3 regions of the Halomonas terrestris genome follow, and region 3 is predicted to be linked to each of the others. Evidence: predicted binding sites of a transcription regulator. Region 3 holds the regulator's gene; each other region holds the start of a gene.
What was found. The regulator FNR, encoded in region 3, switches genes on or off when oxygen is low (the NO sensors DNR and NnrR bind a similar motif). The targets are predictions, from matches to a motif close to TTGATNTANATCAA.
Positions count from the first base shown of each region.

Region 1 (4,691 bases), on a different contig from region 3:
AGCCACCGTGAAGCACATCTTGTCGTAGATATCCATGAACGCCAGGGGGCCGTTGGTGCCGGCGCCGGCGCCGAACACGAAGGCGCCCTTGTGGCGCAGGGTGGAGAACTCGTAGCCGATGCCGCAGCCCGCCTTGAGGGTCATGCCGGCATCCACGACGCTGTCGAGGATGTCGTGCATGGAATCGCGGATGGTGCGCGACACCGTGCAGTTGATCAGGCTCACCGCCGGCTTGTAGGCCTCGGCACCGGCGTTGGACATGATCCGCCCGGCGGGGATGGCGCCGTTCTCCAGGGCCCAGCGGAACTTCGGCAGCCACTCGTCGGCCTTGTCGCCTTCCACCGCCGCCAGGGCGCGGGCCACCCGCTCCCAGGTGGCGGAGACGTCCTTGTCCACGGGCCGCCCGTGGCGGTCCTTGAGGCGGTACTTGGCATCCCAGATGTCGCGGGAGGGGGCCTGCAGGGGCACCTCGTTGGATGACTTGACGGCCTTGGTGGAAGTGCTCATTCGGCGGGTCTCCGGAGCTGTGGCAATTATCGGGTTGGGTCAGGTATCGCGGCGAGCCAGCCGCTCCAGGCGGACCAGCAGCTCGCCGAGGGGGCCCTGGGCCAGCCCCTCCTCGCGACCGTCGAGGAGGTTCTTGACCATCAGCCCCAGTTCGGTGTCGCCCTCGATCAGCAGGCGGCGCTGGAAGAACAGCGCGTCGGGGTCCTCGCGGCGGGTGGCCAGGCAGAGGAACTCGCGCCAGCCGCCGCGGATGGTGGCCTCGCCGGGCTCGGCACACACCGTCAGGCGCTCGTCCTCGAGGGTGAGGGTCAGCGCCATGCCCAGGTCCTCGATGGCCAGGGTGATGCGGCGCCCGTCCAGGGCGTCGAACTCCCCCTCGGCCAGGGGCTCGGCGAAGGTGCGGTTGAGCAGCGGCGCCACCAGTCGGCGCTTGACGCCCACCGGTACCCGCGGATCGATGGCACGGATCAGGCGGGCCGGGGACGGGGGGGACGGCAGGGGCAGTGACGGGAAAGGCAAGGACATGCTGATGCTCCTGATGACGATGCGGCCGAGGCCGCTGAACCGCTCATCCTAGGCCTCATGAAAGACATTCGCACTGACATGCGTCAAGCCCCGCCCGGCACGACCGCCCGACACGGCTGCGTACCATATATAGACCATTCGACAGTATCAAGCACAAGATGTCGTGAAATTTGACCATCAACGCTAGGCCGTCTACTCCCTTCCCCGGCGCTCGATGACCCGCTTGCGCAGGTTGCCCGGGACCAGATGCCGCGCGGCGGCAGGCCATTCAACGCTGGCAGCGCCTCCTCCGTCGCGGCGCCTGGATCGAGCAGGTCGAGCGCCGGCGGAATCAGACCGTCCGCGAATAGCGCCCCGGGCCGTGGCTCAGGTAGGCGTCGAAGGCCATGGCGGCGTTGCGCATCATCAGCCGGCCGGCGGGCAGCACCTCGATCTCGCCCTCGCGGATCGCCAGCAGGCCATCCGCGGCCATCTCCTCGAGCGCCTCGAGGGCATCGGCGAAGGTGTCCCGGAAGTCGATGCCGTGGGCGGCCTCGATGGCGGCGAAGTCGATGCGGCCGTGGCACATCAGGGCGTTGATCACGTCACGACGCAGGCGGTCATCGTCGCTGAGCCGGTAGCCCCGGAACACCGGCAGGCGCCCCGCCTCCAGGCGGTGCTGGTACTGGGCGGTCTCCTTGACGTTCTGGCTGTAGGTGTCGCCGACCTTGCCGATGGAGGTGATGCCCAGGCCGATCAAGTCGCAGTCGGCGTGGGTGGAGTAGCCCTGGAAGTTGCGCTGCAGGGTGCCGTTCTCGCGAGCCAGGGAGAGCTCGTCGTCGGGCAGGGCGAAGTGGTCCATGCCGATGTAGACATAGCCCGCCTCGGACAGCCGGCGAATGGTGAGCTCCAGCAGCTCCAGCTTGCGCTCCGGCGGCGGCATGTCCTCGGGGCGGATCAGTCGCTGGGCCTTGAACAGCTCCGGCAGGTGGGCGTAGCTGTAGGCGGCGATACGATCGGGCCGCAGGGCGATGATCTTGTCCAGGGTGGCGTCGAAGCTGGCCACGGTCTGCAGCGGCAGGCCGTAGATCAGGTCGACGCTGACCGACTGGAAGCCGGCCTCGCGGGCCGCCTCGACCAGTGCCACCACCTGCTCCTCGCTCTGGACCCGGTTGACGGCCTGCTGGACATCCTCATCGAAGTCCTGGACGCCGAAGCTCAGGCGATTGAAGCCCAGGTCATGGAGCTCGTGGATCTGCCCGGGCGTCACGGTGCGCGGGTCCACCTCCAGGGAGAACTCGCGCTCGGCGGGTGGGGCGAAGTGAAACGCCTCGTCCAGCGCCGCCATCAGCTCGCCGAGCTGGGCGTTGCTCAGGTAGGTGGGCGTGCCGCCGCCCAGGTGCAGCTGGGTCATGCGGCGGCTCTCGTCGAACAGCGCACCCTGCACGCGGATCTCCTGCTTGAGCCACTCGAGGTACTCGGCGGCCCGCTCGGTATTGTGGGTGATGATCTTGTTGCAGGCGCAGTAGTAGCAGAGGCTCTTGCAGAAGGGGATATGCACGTAGACCGACAGCGGCTTGGGCGTCTCGGCCCGGTTGCTGCGCTCGGCGGCGGCGCGATAATCGTCCTCGGCGAAGGCCGCATGGAACTGGGGCGCCGTGGGATAGGAGGTGTAGCGCGGCCCGGGTCGGTCGTACTTCTCGACCAGGGGGCGATCGAACAGCAGGTCGTCTTGCATGGGGTAACAGCCTCTTGAACCGGGGGGCGACACCGCAGCGCCGCCGTATGGGGCAGAGTATGCCATTCAGGGCCCGGCGCGTCGGTACCCTTCTCGAGGTAGCTGACCTGGATCAAGCCTCCATCACCTGAGATTCACTCGGGGCTGATCCGTCGACAAGCCTGCGAGGAGGCGCTTTGAATACCTCCCTGTACGCTACCGACGCCATCCCTGGCGCAGGACCTCCTCTTAAGCTTGCCCCCGGCGCCCCTCGCTATCGGCCTCTGCACGCGCGTTGCTGCGAGGTACCGTGCGACGGCACCAGTGGAGCAGCCGCCAGGCGGCGAGCCCCCAGGCCAGGCTCCAGGCCAGCGCCGAGGCCCACAGCAGGGCGAGCCAGTGCTGGCCGGCATCGAGCGCCAGCAGGCGCAGCAGCGCGGCCAGGGAGAAGAGCAGCGCCAGGGGCAGCAGCAGCGGCTCCGCCTCGGGGCGTGCCTTGGCGCGCAGGATCGCCTGGCGCAGCATGATGCCGGAGGCCAGGGTGCCGAGCGCCCCGATGGTGAAGGCGTGCAGGGTGGCGCTGGCGTGGGGCTGCTGCCACCAGGCCCGCGCCAGCAGCAGCAGGCCGACGCCCAGCCAGGCGTAGCCCAGCATCAGCCCCAGCAGGTCGGGTCGCTCGCGGCAGGCCCAGGGCCGCCAGCGCCACAGCCGTACCAGCACCAGCAGGCCCGCCACCAGCGCCAGCCCTGCCGCCAGGGGCCGCAGCGGCGACCACAGCATCAGCAGCGGGGTGACGCCCAGCAGCAGGATCAGCGCCGCCTCGAGGCGCGGCTGCACTCCGGCGCCGGCCTGGCGTCGGCTGGCCATCAGGTGGCCGTTCACCGCCGGCGCCAGCACCCGCCCGCCCATGAACACCATCAGCAGCACCAGCCACAGCACGCCCTGGTGCATCAGCGGCGCCGTGGTGGGCAGGCTGCCCGGGTGGCGCCAGGACAGGGTGACGACCGCCAGCAGGCAGAGCAGCCCGAGCAGCGGCGAGAGCACCCGGTTGCGCCACTTTCTGGCGGCGATGAAGCGCGGCACCAGCCACCAGGCCACCAGCAGCGCGAAGCCGGCATCGGCCAGGGTCACCGGCAGGGCGCCCGGCCAGGCCAGGCCGCCCAGGCGCGCCACCAGCCACAGCCCGACCAGCGCCTGCAGCCGGCGCGGCGGTAGCGGTCCCAGCAGGTAGCCGGCGATCACCGCCAGGGCAAAGCCGAACAGCAGCTCGCGTCCATGGGCCGCAGGCGAGGCCAGCAGCGGCAGCGCCTCCAGGTGGTAGAGCGACAGCAGCGAGAGCGGCACCAGCAGGGCCGCATGCAGGGCCGCCAGCGGGAAGAGCCAGCGCCAGGCGGGCACGGTCGAGGCCCGTGGTGGGCCTCCGGCACCAAAGTTCTTTGCGTCGCGCTTTAACATGCATGTAAAATACTACTTAGTGACAACCCCTGACAATCCGGGAGGTCCTGCATGGCACTTCGGTTCTCGCGCCTGGTCTGGAGCGGCCTGGCCTACGGCTGCATCGGCCTGGGCACGGCCGGGCTGGTGGTGCCGCTGCTGCCCACGACGCCCTTCCTGCTGGTCGCGGCCTGGGCCGCCCCCAAGGGCTCGCCGCGCCTGGCCCGCTGGCTGTGGGGGCATCCTCGCCTGGGGCCGACACTGCATGCCTGGCGCGACCGGCGTGCGATTCCCCGGCGCGCCAAGCGCCTGGCGCTGGTGCTGCTGGTGATCAGCTGGCTGATGCTGTGGGCCGGCGGGGCACCGCCGATCGTGCTGGTGCTGACCGCCGTGCTGTTCTGCACCGTGGCAGCCTTCCTGCTGACGCGACCCGATGCCGCAGCCATTCCCATAACCGGCGCAAGGGAAGTGGTAGAATGAAGGCTTGTTAACCAGTCACCATTGACCGATATCAAGTAGACAAGGGCTG
Region 1 is NZ_JBMHFZ010000001.1:355,505-360,195, reverse strand. It holds gene ACOMD9_RS01710 (adenosylcobalamin-dependent ribonucleoside-diphosphate reductase) at 1-507, opposite strand, end outside; gene ubiT (ubiquinone anaerobic biosynthesis accessory factor UbiT) at 547-1,032, opposite strand; gene hemN (oxygen-independent coproporphyrinogen III oxidase) at 1,364-2,749, opposite strand; gene ACOMD9_RS01695 (NnrS family protein) at 2,978-4,126, opposite strand; gene ACOMD9_RS01690 (YbaN family protein) at 4,235-4,642, shown strand.
Region 1: hemN (oxygen-independent coproporphyrinogen III oxidase) is a predicted target of FNR. The motif match lies at 2,852-2,865, and genes of this name have one in related genera.

Region 2 (4,691 bases), on a different contig from region 3:
GGCTGGAGGTGCTCTATCCCGAGTGCGGCGAGTGGCGGGCCAGCCTGGAGTGGTCGGATGAACAGGGGCGCCTTATTGGCGAGCAGGTGCGCGGCCTGGGGGCGGTGGTGCTGGAGCGAAAGCCGCTGGCCAAGCTGCCGGCGGAGGCGGTCAGGGCGGCCCTGCTCGAGGCGCTGCGCCGCCGCGGCCTGCCGCGGGACGAGGCCCTGATCCAGCTACGGGGTCGGCTGGCGCTGCTGCGCCGGACGTTGGGCTCAGAAGGGGATGAGGAATGGCCCGATGGGGCCGAAGAGGCGCTGCTGGCGTCCCTGGAGGCGTGGCTGGGCCCGCACCTCGATGGCATCACCCGGCTGGAGGCGGTGGAGCGCCTGCCCCTGGCGCGCCTGCTGCTCGACACCCTCGACTGGGCGCTGCGCTCGCGGCTCGATGCCCTGGCCCCGGAGCGGCTACCGGTGCCCAGCGGCGCCCGCCACCGGGTGGACTATGCGCCCTGCCTGGAGGGCAAGCCGCCGGTGCTGGCGGTGAAGCTGCAGGAGTGCTTCGGCTGGCAGGCCTCGCCGCGGGTGGCCGACGGCCGCGAGGCGGTACTGCTGCACCTGCTCTCGCCGGCGCGCCGCCCGCTGCAGGTCACCGCCGACCTGGCGAGCTTCTGGGCCAACGGCTACCCGGAGGTGCGCAAGGAGATGCGCGGCCGCTACCCCAGGCACCCCTGGCCGGAAGACCCGCTGACCGCCGAGGCCACCGCCCGCACCAGGCGGCGCTTGTGATCAGCGCAGCGCCGCGTGCTCCTTGTGGTGCTGGGTTGTGGATGAGGGGCCGCCCCCCGCGGCCTGCCGGCGGCGCAGTACCCACTTCTCGAGTTCCACGACCAGGAAGATCGCCATGCTGCCGGCGAGGATGACCAGCCAGTGGCCGGCGTCCAGGGCGGCGCTGCCGAAGATCAGTTGCATGAAGGGCAGGTAGGTCCAGGCCAGCTGCAGCATCACCACCAGGCCGATGGCGATCCACACCGGGCGGCTGCCGAAGATGCCCCGCATGGAGAGCGAGCGGTGGATCAGGAAGCGGCTGTTGATCAGGTAGGCGGCGCTGCCCATCACCAGCATGTTCACCGCGCCGGCCCGGGCCAGGGCCTCGCTGCCCTGCTGGTAGAGCAGGATCCAGGCGAACATGGCGAAGACGCCGACCAGCAGCAGTACCGAGACGAACACCACCCGCCACAGCAGGAAGAGGTCGAGCAGGGCGGCGCCGGGGTCGCGGGGCTGGCGCTGCATGATGTCGGGCTCGGCATCCTCGAAGGCCAGTGCCAGGCCCAGGGTCACCGCCACCACCATGTTGACCCACAAGGCCTGGAGCGGGGTGACCGGCAGCAGGGTGCCGCCCAGCACGGCGAGCATGATGGCCAGCCCCTGGCCACCGTTGGTGGGCAGGATGAAGGTGATGGTCTTGCGGATGTTGTCGTAGACCTTGCGGCCCTCCTCGATGGCCGCGGCGATGGTGGCGAAGTTGTCGTCGGCGAGCACCATCTCGGCGGCCTCCTTGGCGGCCTCGGTGCCCTGGATGCCCATGGCCACGCCGACATCGGCGCGCTTGAGCGCCGGGCCGTCGTTGACGCCATCCCCGGTCATGGCACAGATGCCCCCCCGGGCCTGCATGGCCTTGACCAGGCGCAGCTTGTGTTCGGGCGCCGCCCGGGCGAAGACATCCACGTCGAGGATGATCTCCTCGAGCTCGGCGTCGGACATGGCCTCGACATCGCGGCCGGTCAGGGCGCGGTCGGTGTGCGCGAAACCGAGTTGCTCGGCGATGGCGCGTGCCGTCACGGCATGGTCGCCGGTGACCATCACCGGGCGGATGCCGGCCTGCAGGCACTGCTTGACCGCCTTGATCGCCTCCTCGCGGGGCGGGTCGAGCAGGCCGACCAGGCCCAGCAGCACCAGCTCCTCCTCGGCGTGCTCGTCGGCCAGCTCATGGACGTCCCGCACGGATTTCTCGGCCAGGGCCAGCACCCTGAGGCCGCGGGAGGAGAGGGCATGGATGCGTTCCTCCCACAGCTCCGGATCGAGCGCTTCCTCGTCGCCATTGGTCCGCTGCCGGTGGCACATCTCCAGCAGACGGTCGGGCGCCCCCTTGACCAGCAGGTACTGCTCGCCGTCCACCGCATGGAGGGTGGCCATGTACTTGCGCTCGGACTCGAAGGGAATGGCGTCCTGGCGGTCATGGTCGCCGCGCAGCCTGGCGGTGGTCAGCCCCGCCTTGGCGGCGGCCACCACCAGGGCGCCCTCGGTGGGGTCGCCGTGGATACGCCAGCGGCCGTTCTCCTCCTCGAGTTCGGCGTCGTTGCACAGGACGCCGACCTTGAGGAAGTGGCGCAGCGCATGGTGGTCGTCGAGATCCAGCGCCTCTTCGCGGGCCTCGCCATCCTCGACCTCATGGAAGTCGCCTTCCGGTGCGAACCCCACGCCGTCGATACGGACCTCGCCCGAGGGGAGCCAGATCGCCTGGGCGGTCATCTCGTTGCGGGTCAGGGTGCCGGTCTTGTCGGAGAAGATGGTGGAGATCGAGCCGAGGGTCTCGACCGCCGGCAGGCGGCGGATGATGGCGTTGCGCCTGGCCATGGCCTGCACGCCGAGTGCCAGGCCGATGGTGACGATGGCCGGCAGGCCCTCGGGAATGGCGGCGACCGCCAGGCCCACCCCGGCCATGAACATCTCGCCCACGGGCTGGCCGTGCACCAGCACGCCGAACAGGCCGGTGAGCAGGGCGGCGCCGAGGATGAACACGGCCAGTACCCGCCCCGCACGGTCCAACTGCTGCAGCAGGGGGGTCTTGAGGGTCTCCACGCCGCGCAGCATCTCCGAGATGCGGCCGATCTCGCTGTGACTGCCGGTCTCCACCACCAGGCCCAGGGCATTGCCCTGGACCACGATGGTGCTGGCGTAGGCCATGCTGGAGCGGTCGCCGAGGTCGGCATCGGAGTTCACCGCCTCGGTGCCCTTGTCGACGGGGGTGGACTCGCCGGTGAGGGCCGCCTCCTCGGTGCGCAGTCGCCTGGCCTCGATCAGGCGCAGGTCGGCGGGGACCCGGTCACCGCTCTCGACCATGACGATGTCCCCGGGCACCAGCTCGGCGGCGGGAATCACGCCCCGCCGGCCGTCGCGGAGGACCTGGGCGCGGGGCGACAGCATGTTGCGTATGCTCTCGAGCGCCTGCTCGGCCTTGCCCTCCTGGAAGAATCCGATCAGCGCAATGATCAGCACCACGCCGAGGATGGCCGCGGCGTCCAGATGATGGCCGAGGCCGAGGCTGGCCACGGACGCCGCGAGCAGGATCAGCATCAGGATGTTGTTGAACTGCTCGAGCAGCCGCCTCCACCAGGGCCTGCCCCTTGCCTGCTCGAGCTGGTTCGGGCCATGCCTGGCCAGGCGGGACCCTGCCTCGTCACGGTCCAGTCCCTGCGGCGTGGCATCGAGTCGTGTCAGTGCCTCCTTGACCGACAGGGCATGCCAGCTGGGGCGTTCGTTCGGGTTCTGCTCGGGCATCCTGGATACCTCCGGCATGGGACGTCGCTGTAACCGATGCCAAGTGTACAGGTGTAGCACACGACATGCTGCACTGCAGTGATCCCGATCAAGGCCGGGAAGAGGCGTGTGGGGCCTGGCCACCGGCAGGCGCCGATGGCCAGGCGAGCGACGATCTTGCCCCCGGGGGAGCGCTCCCTAGAGGATCATGGCGGCGAGCCAGCCGAAGGCGACCAGCGGGATGTTGTAGTGCAGGAAGGTGGGGACGACCGAGTCCCAGATATGGTCGTGCTGGCCGTCGGCGTTGAGGCCGGCGGTGGGGCCCAGGGTCGAGTCCGAGGCCGGCGAGCCGGCGTCGCCCAGGGCCGCGGCGGTGCCCACCAGGGCCACGGTGGCCAGGGGCGAGAAGCCGAAGCCCAGCGCCAGGGGCACGTAGAGGGAGGCGATGATCGGGATCGTCGAGAACGACGAGCCGATGCCCATGGTGATGAACAGCCCCACCAGCAGCATCACCAGGGCCGCGAGCCCCTTGTTGTCGCCGATCAGCTCGGCGGAGCCCGCCACCAGTCCCTCGACCTCGCCGCTGGCCTGCATCACGCCGGCGAAGCCCGCCGCCGAGATCATGATGAAGCCGACCAGGGCCATCATGCGCATGCCCTCGGTGAAGATGCCGTCCTGCTCGTGCCAGCGGAAGACGCCGCTCATCGAGAGCAGGGCGAAGCCGAAGATGCCACCCAGCACCATGGAACCGGAGAGCAGCTGGATGGCCACGGTGCCGCCCAGGGCCACGGCCAGCACGCCGAGCTGCCAGGGCGCCAGGTGCGTCGCCGCCTCGGCCGGCGTCTCGTCGCCGTGGGCCAGGTCGCGATCCTCGTAGCGGCGAGGCCTGCGGTAGCTCCACAGCACGGCGACGGCCAGTCCCAGGGCCATGCCGCCGATGGGGATCACCATGGCCATGGGCACCATCTGGCGGGTCACCTCCAAGCCCAGGGCGGCGCCGCTCTCGTTGAGGTTGGCCAGCAGGATGTCGTTGAGGAAGATCGCGCCGAAGCCCACCGGCAGCAGCATGTAGGGGGCGGTGATGCCGAAGGTGATCACGCAGGCCGCCAGGCGCCGGTCGAGCTGCAGGTGATTCATCAGCTTGAGCAGCGGCGGCACCAGTACCGGGATGAA
Region 2 is NZ_JBMHFZ010000005.1:87,476-92,166, forward strand. It holds gene hrpB (ATP-dependent helicase HrpB) at 1-767, shown strand, start outside; gene ACOMD9_RS07050 (cation-translocating P-type ATPase) at 768-3,539, opposite strand; gene ACOMD9_RS07055 (Na+/H+ antiporter family protein) at 3,717-4,691, opposite strand, start outside.
Region 2: ACOMD9_RS07050 (cation-translocating P-type ATPase) is a predicted target of FNR. The motif match lies at 3,618-3,631, and genes of this name have one in related genera.

Region 3 (4,691 bases):
AGCTCTTCGAGCGCTGTTCCCGGGACGAGATCCTGCTCTCCTATTTCGCCCGCCCGGCGCTGCGCTTCTCCACGCCGCTGACCCTGTTCGGCTCGCTGAAGAAGCCCCAGCACGGCATCGACATCAAGAAGGGCGGCATCTTCCCCATCGTCCACGGGGTTCGTGCCATGGCCTTGGAGCGGGGAATCCATGTCACCTCCACCCTGGAGCGCCTGGATGCCCTGGCCGAGGACGGCCGCCTGGAGAGCCGCTTCGCCGAGGACCTGGGCGAGGCGCTGTCGCTGTTTACCGAGTTGCGCCTCAAGCAGCAGCTGGCGCGGCTGGACGGTGACGACGGCAAGTCGAGGAAGCCCGACCGTGTCGTGGTGCAGGAGCTCTCGTCACTGGAGCGGGACCTGCTGCGGGAGGCGCTGCACATCGTCAAGGACTTCAAGCAGCGCCTCTCGCACCGCTTTCATCTGGAATATTCGTGACACGAGCGGCGTTCTCGGGGATCGACAACTACAACAGGAGGTCAGCCCATGCTCAAGGTACTGCGCCGGGTTGCCGACCGGCGTCGCCAGGCCGACGGCTACTACGCCTGGCTTTTCCAGCCATATACCGGCGAGGAACTGGTCGCCATCGACAGCGAGACCACCGGGCTCGATACCCGCAGCGCCGAGCTGGTCTCCCTTGCCGCGGTGAGGATACGCGGCGATCGGGTGCTGGCCAGCGAGTCGCTGGACCTGCGCCTGGCCCGCCCGGCCTCGCTGAGCGGCGACTCGATCCGTATCCATGGCCTGCGCGGCATCGACCTGGAGGGTGGGGACAGCATCGAGACCGCGCTGGGCGCCTTCCTGGACTTCGTCGGCAACCGGCCGCTGGTGGGGTGGTGCCTGGATTTCGACCTCGCCATCATCAACCGGGAGCTGCGCCCGCGCTTCGGCTTCGACCTGCCCAATGCCGGCATCGACGTGGCCCATACCTATGCCCGTCAGCTGCGCCGCAGCCACCCCGAGATCGAGCCCAGCCTGCGCTTCGAGAAGGTGGCCGAGGCCCTGGGCGTACCGGTGATGGGGCGCCATACCGCCCTGGGGGACGCCGTGACCACGGCGCTCATGTACCTGCGCCTGGAGCGGGGGGCCATGCTGGCGAAGCGATCCTCCTGAGGCCAGCGCGATCCGGGGCATTCCGTCGCCAGCCGGCGGCGGCAGTGGTAGGATAGGCTCCCGTCATTTCCCAGCCGCTCTGGCAGTGCCCCGACCATGCAAGATGCCGTGATCTTCGATCCCAGCCCCGCTGACGCCTCCGTCACGGATGGCGATACCCCCCCTCTCGACGCCCTCGACGCGAAGGGCAGGCGCGAGTTCAACAAGCTGCAGAAGCGGCTGCGGCGCCAGGTGGGCAATGCGATCATCGACTACGGGATGATCCATGAGGGCGACCGCGTGATGGTCTGCCTGTCGGGCGGCAAGGACAGCTACACCATGCTCGAGATCCTGCGCAGCCTGCAGCGCAACGCGCCGGTCAACTTCTCCCTGGTGGCGGTCAACCTCGACCAGAAGCAGCCCGGCTTCCCCGAGCATGTACTGCCGGAGTACCTGGACGAGCTGGGCGTCGAGTACCATATCCTGGAGCGGGACACCTACTCGGTGGTGAAGGAGAAGACCCCCGAGGGCAAGACCACCTGTGCGCTCTGCTCGCGGCTGCGGCGTGGTTCCCTCTACGGCTTCGCCGAGGAGATCGGCGCCACCAAGATCGCCCTGGGCCACCACCGCGAGGACATCCTCGAGACGCTGTTCCTCAACATGTTCTTCGGCGGCAGCCTCAAGGCGATGCCTCCCAAGCTGCTCTCCGACGATGGCCGGAACATCGTCATCCGCCCCCTGGCCTACTGCCGGGAGGCGGACATCGCCGAGTTCTCGAGGCTGATGGCCTTCCCCATCATTCCCTGCAACCTGTGCGGCTCCCAGCCCAACCTGCAGCGCCAGGTGGTCAAGGAGATGCTCGCCGAGTGGGAAGAGAAGCACCCCGGGCGCCTGGAAAACATGTTCAGGGCGGTGACCAACGTGGCGCCCTCCCAGCTCGCCGACCGCGAGCTGTTCGACTTCGCCGGCCTGGAGGAGAAGCAGGCCCGGATGCAGGCCGACCGGATCGATATCCTCAACGAGTAGCCGTAAGCCTTAAGCGTTAAGCCATAAGAAAACCCCACTGCCCTCGAGAGCGTGGGGTTTTCTGTGTCGGAATATTGCCAGGCTGATCAACAGTTTGCAGCTGGGGCGCAGCGCTTCAGCGGGCGCCTTCCTCCTCGGCGACCCGGGCCAGGGCCTCGAGGTCGAGGATGTTCACTTCGCGGCCGGACACGGCCACCAGCCCCTGGGAATGGAAGCGGCCGAGGATACGGCTCACGGTCTCCACGGCCAGCCCCAGATAGTTGCCGATATCGGCCCGGGACATGGAGAGGCGGAAGCTGTAGGGGGAATAGCCGCGGCGGCGGAAGCGGTCGGAGAGGCCGGCGAAGAAGGTCGCCAGGCGCTGGTCGGCGGTCTTGCGCGACAGCAGCCGCATCATCCGGCGGTCGTCGCGCATCTCCTTGCTCATGCTGCGGTAGAGCTGCGCGCGCAGTTCCGGCAACTCCTCGGAGAGCATGTCGAGGCGGTCGAAGGGGATCTCGCAGACGGTAGTGGTCTCGAGCGCGACCACCGTGCCGGGGTAGCACTCCTCGTCGATGCCGTCGAGCCCCACCAGCTCGCTGGGCAGGTAGAAGTTGGTCAGCTGGTCCTCGCCGCTGCCCTCGGTGGTGACCTGCTTGAGGCTGCCCGAACGTACGGCAAAGACGCTGGTGAAGGCACTGTCCTGGCGGAACAGGGCCTCGCCTTTCTTCAGGGGAGCACGGCGCCGGATGATGGCATCGAACTGGTCCATGTCCTGGACCTCGAGTGCCAGCGGAAGGCAGAGCGAACTGAGGCTACAGGTCTGGCAGCGGGTCTCGTGCAGCAGGGAACGCCGCCTGCCGGGCGCGGTATCAGGCATGCTCTCCTCCGTGATGGTGAGTCTGCCACCATTATGGAGGATTAACGCCTGGCGGCAAAGCATCCCTTTGGAGGTAGGTCCGCACCTCGCGGGAGGCGTTCCTCACAGGATACGGGAGTATCCCGTTGCCTGCTGCTCGGGCAGATGGGCATCGAAGGCCATGGCGATGTGACGGATCAGCAGCCGGCCGATCGGCGTGACGAGCAGCCGAGGACCGGTGCGAACCACCAGGCCGTCCCTCTCGGCCGCTTCCAGCCGGACCAGTGCGTCTGCCAGCCAGGCCTCCGCGTCGACCCCGTAGGTCCTGCCCAGTGCCTCGAGATCGAGGGTCATGTCGCACATCAGGCGCTCGATGGCGTGACGCCGCAGGCGGTCATCGAATGTCAGGCGCCACCCGCGGGCGGTGGCCAGGTGGCCGGTATCCAGGGTCTCCTCGTAGCGGGCGAGGGCCCGGTGATTCTGGGCGTAGACATCATCGACCCGGCTGATCGCCGAGACGCCGAGCCCGACCAGGTCGCACTGGGCGTGGCTGGAGTAGCCCTGGAAGTTGCGCTGCAGGGTGCCCTGGCGCTGGGCCACGGCCAGGGTGTCATCGGGGCGGGCGAAGTGATCCATGCCGATGTGCACATAGCCGGCCGAGGTCAGCATCTCGATGGTGGTATACAGCATCGCCAGCTTCTCCTCGGGCCCGGGAAGCTGCTCGGCCGGGATGCGGCGCTGGGGCTTGAAGCGCTCGGGCATGTGGGCGTAGTTGAACACCGAGAGGCGGGCCGGGGCCATGGCGATCACCTGCTCGAGGGTCTCGGCGAAGCTGTCGCGGGTCTGCAGCGGGAGGCCATAGATCAGGTCGAGATTGAGCGAGCGGAAGCCCAGGCGGTCGGCCTCGTCGACCAGCGATTCGGTCAGCACCCGGGGCTGGATCCGGTTGACGGCGCGCTGAACCCTGAGGTCCAGGTCCTGGACCCCGAGGCTGATGCGGTTGAAGCCCAGTGCCTGCAGGTGGCGAAGGGTCAGGACATCGGCCTCCCGGGGATCGATCTCGATGGCATAGTCGCGCTCTCTCGAGCCCGAGAGCCCGAAACGGGCATCGAGGCGATCGAACAGGTCGCTCATCTGGTCGAGGGTGAGGAAGGTGGGGGTGCCGCCCCCCCAGTGCAGCTGCTGGACCTCCCGCGAGGTATCGAGATGGCGCGAGGTGAGGACCATTTCCCGGTCGAGGCGCGAAAGGTAGGGCTCGACCAGTCGCGTATCCCTGGTGATGATCCTGTTGCAGGCGCAGTAGAAGCAGGTCTGGCGGCAGAAGGGGACATGCACGTAGAGCGACAGCGCCCGGCCATTGTCGTTGCTGCGCTCGAGGGCCGTGGTGAAGTCCTCGGCGGTGAAGGCTTCATGGAAGCTGGGAGTCGCGGGATAGGAGGTGTAACGCGGCCCGGTGGTGTCATGGCGGCGCAGCAGTGCCGTGTCCCAGGCGAACCCCCCTCGGTTCTCGCGCGTCGCATGAGCGGACATGACGGCACTCCGGATCGTGGATGTGGCTTCATGTTAGCGGGGGCTCGCCATGCCCGTGTTGAGCTGGGTCAAGCGAGGTCGAGTTCCTCGCGGCACTCAGGCATGGCCGGTGCCGGGCAGCAGGGTCCAGAGTTGCCAGAGGGCGAAGGCGATGATCGAGAGCGCGGCCA
Region 3 is NZ_JBMHFZ010000012.1:37,854-42,544, forward strand. It holds gene ACOMD9_RS12545 (DUF294 nucleotidyltransferase-like domain-containing protein) at 1-473, shown strand, start outside; gene ACOMD9_RS12550 (3'-5' exonuclease) at 522-1,148, shown strand; gene ttcA (tRNA 2-thiocytidine(32) synthetase TtcA) at 1,245-2,153, shown strand; gene fnr (fumarate/nitrate reduction transcriptional regulator Fnr) at 2,269-3,012, opposite strand; gene hemN (oxygen-independent coproporphyrinogen III oxidase) at 3,115-4,521, opposite strand; gene ACOMD9_RS12570 (sulfite exporter TauE/SafE family protein) at 4,618-4,691, opposite strand, start outside.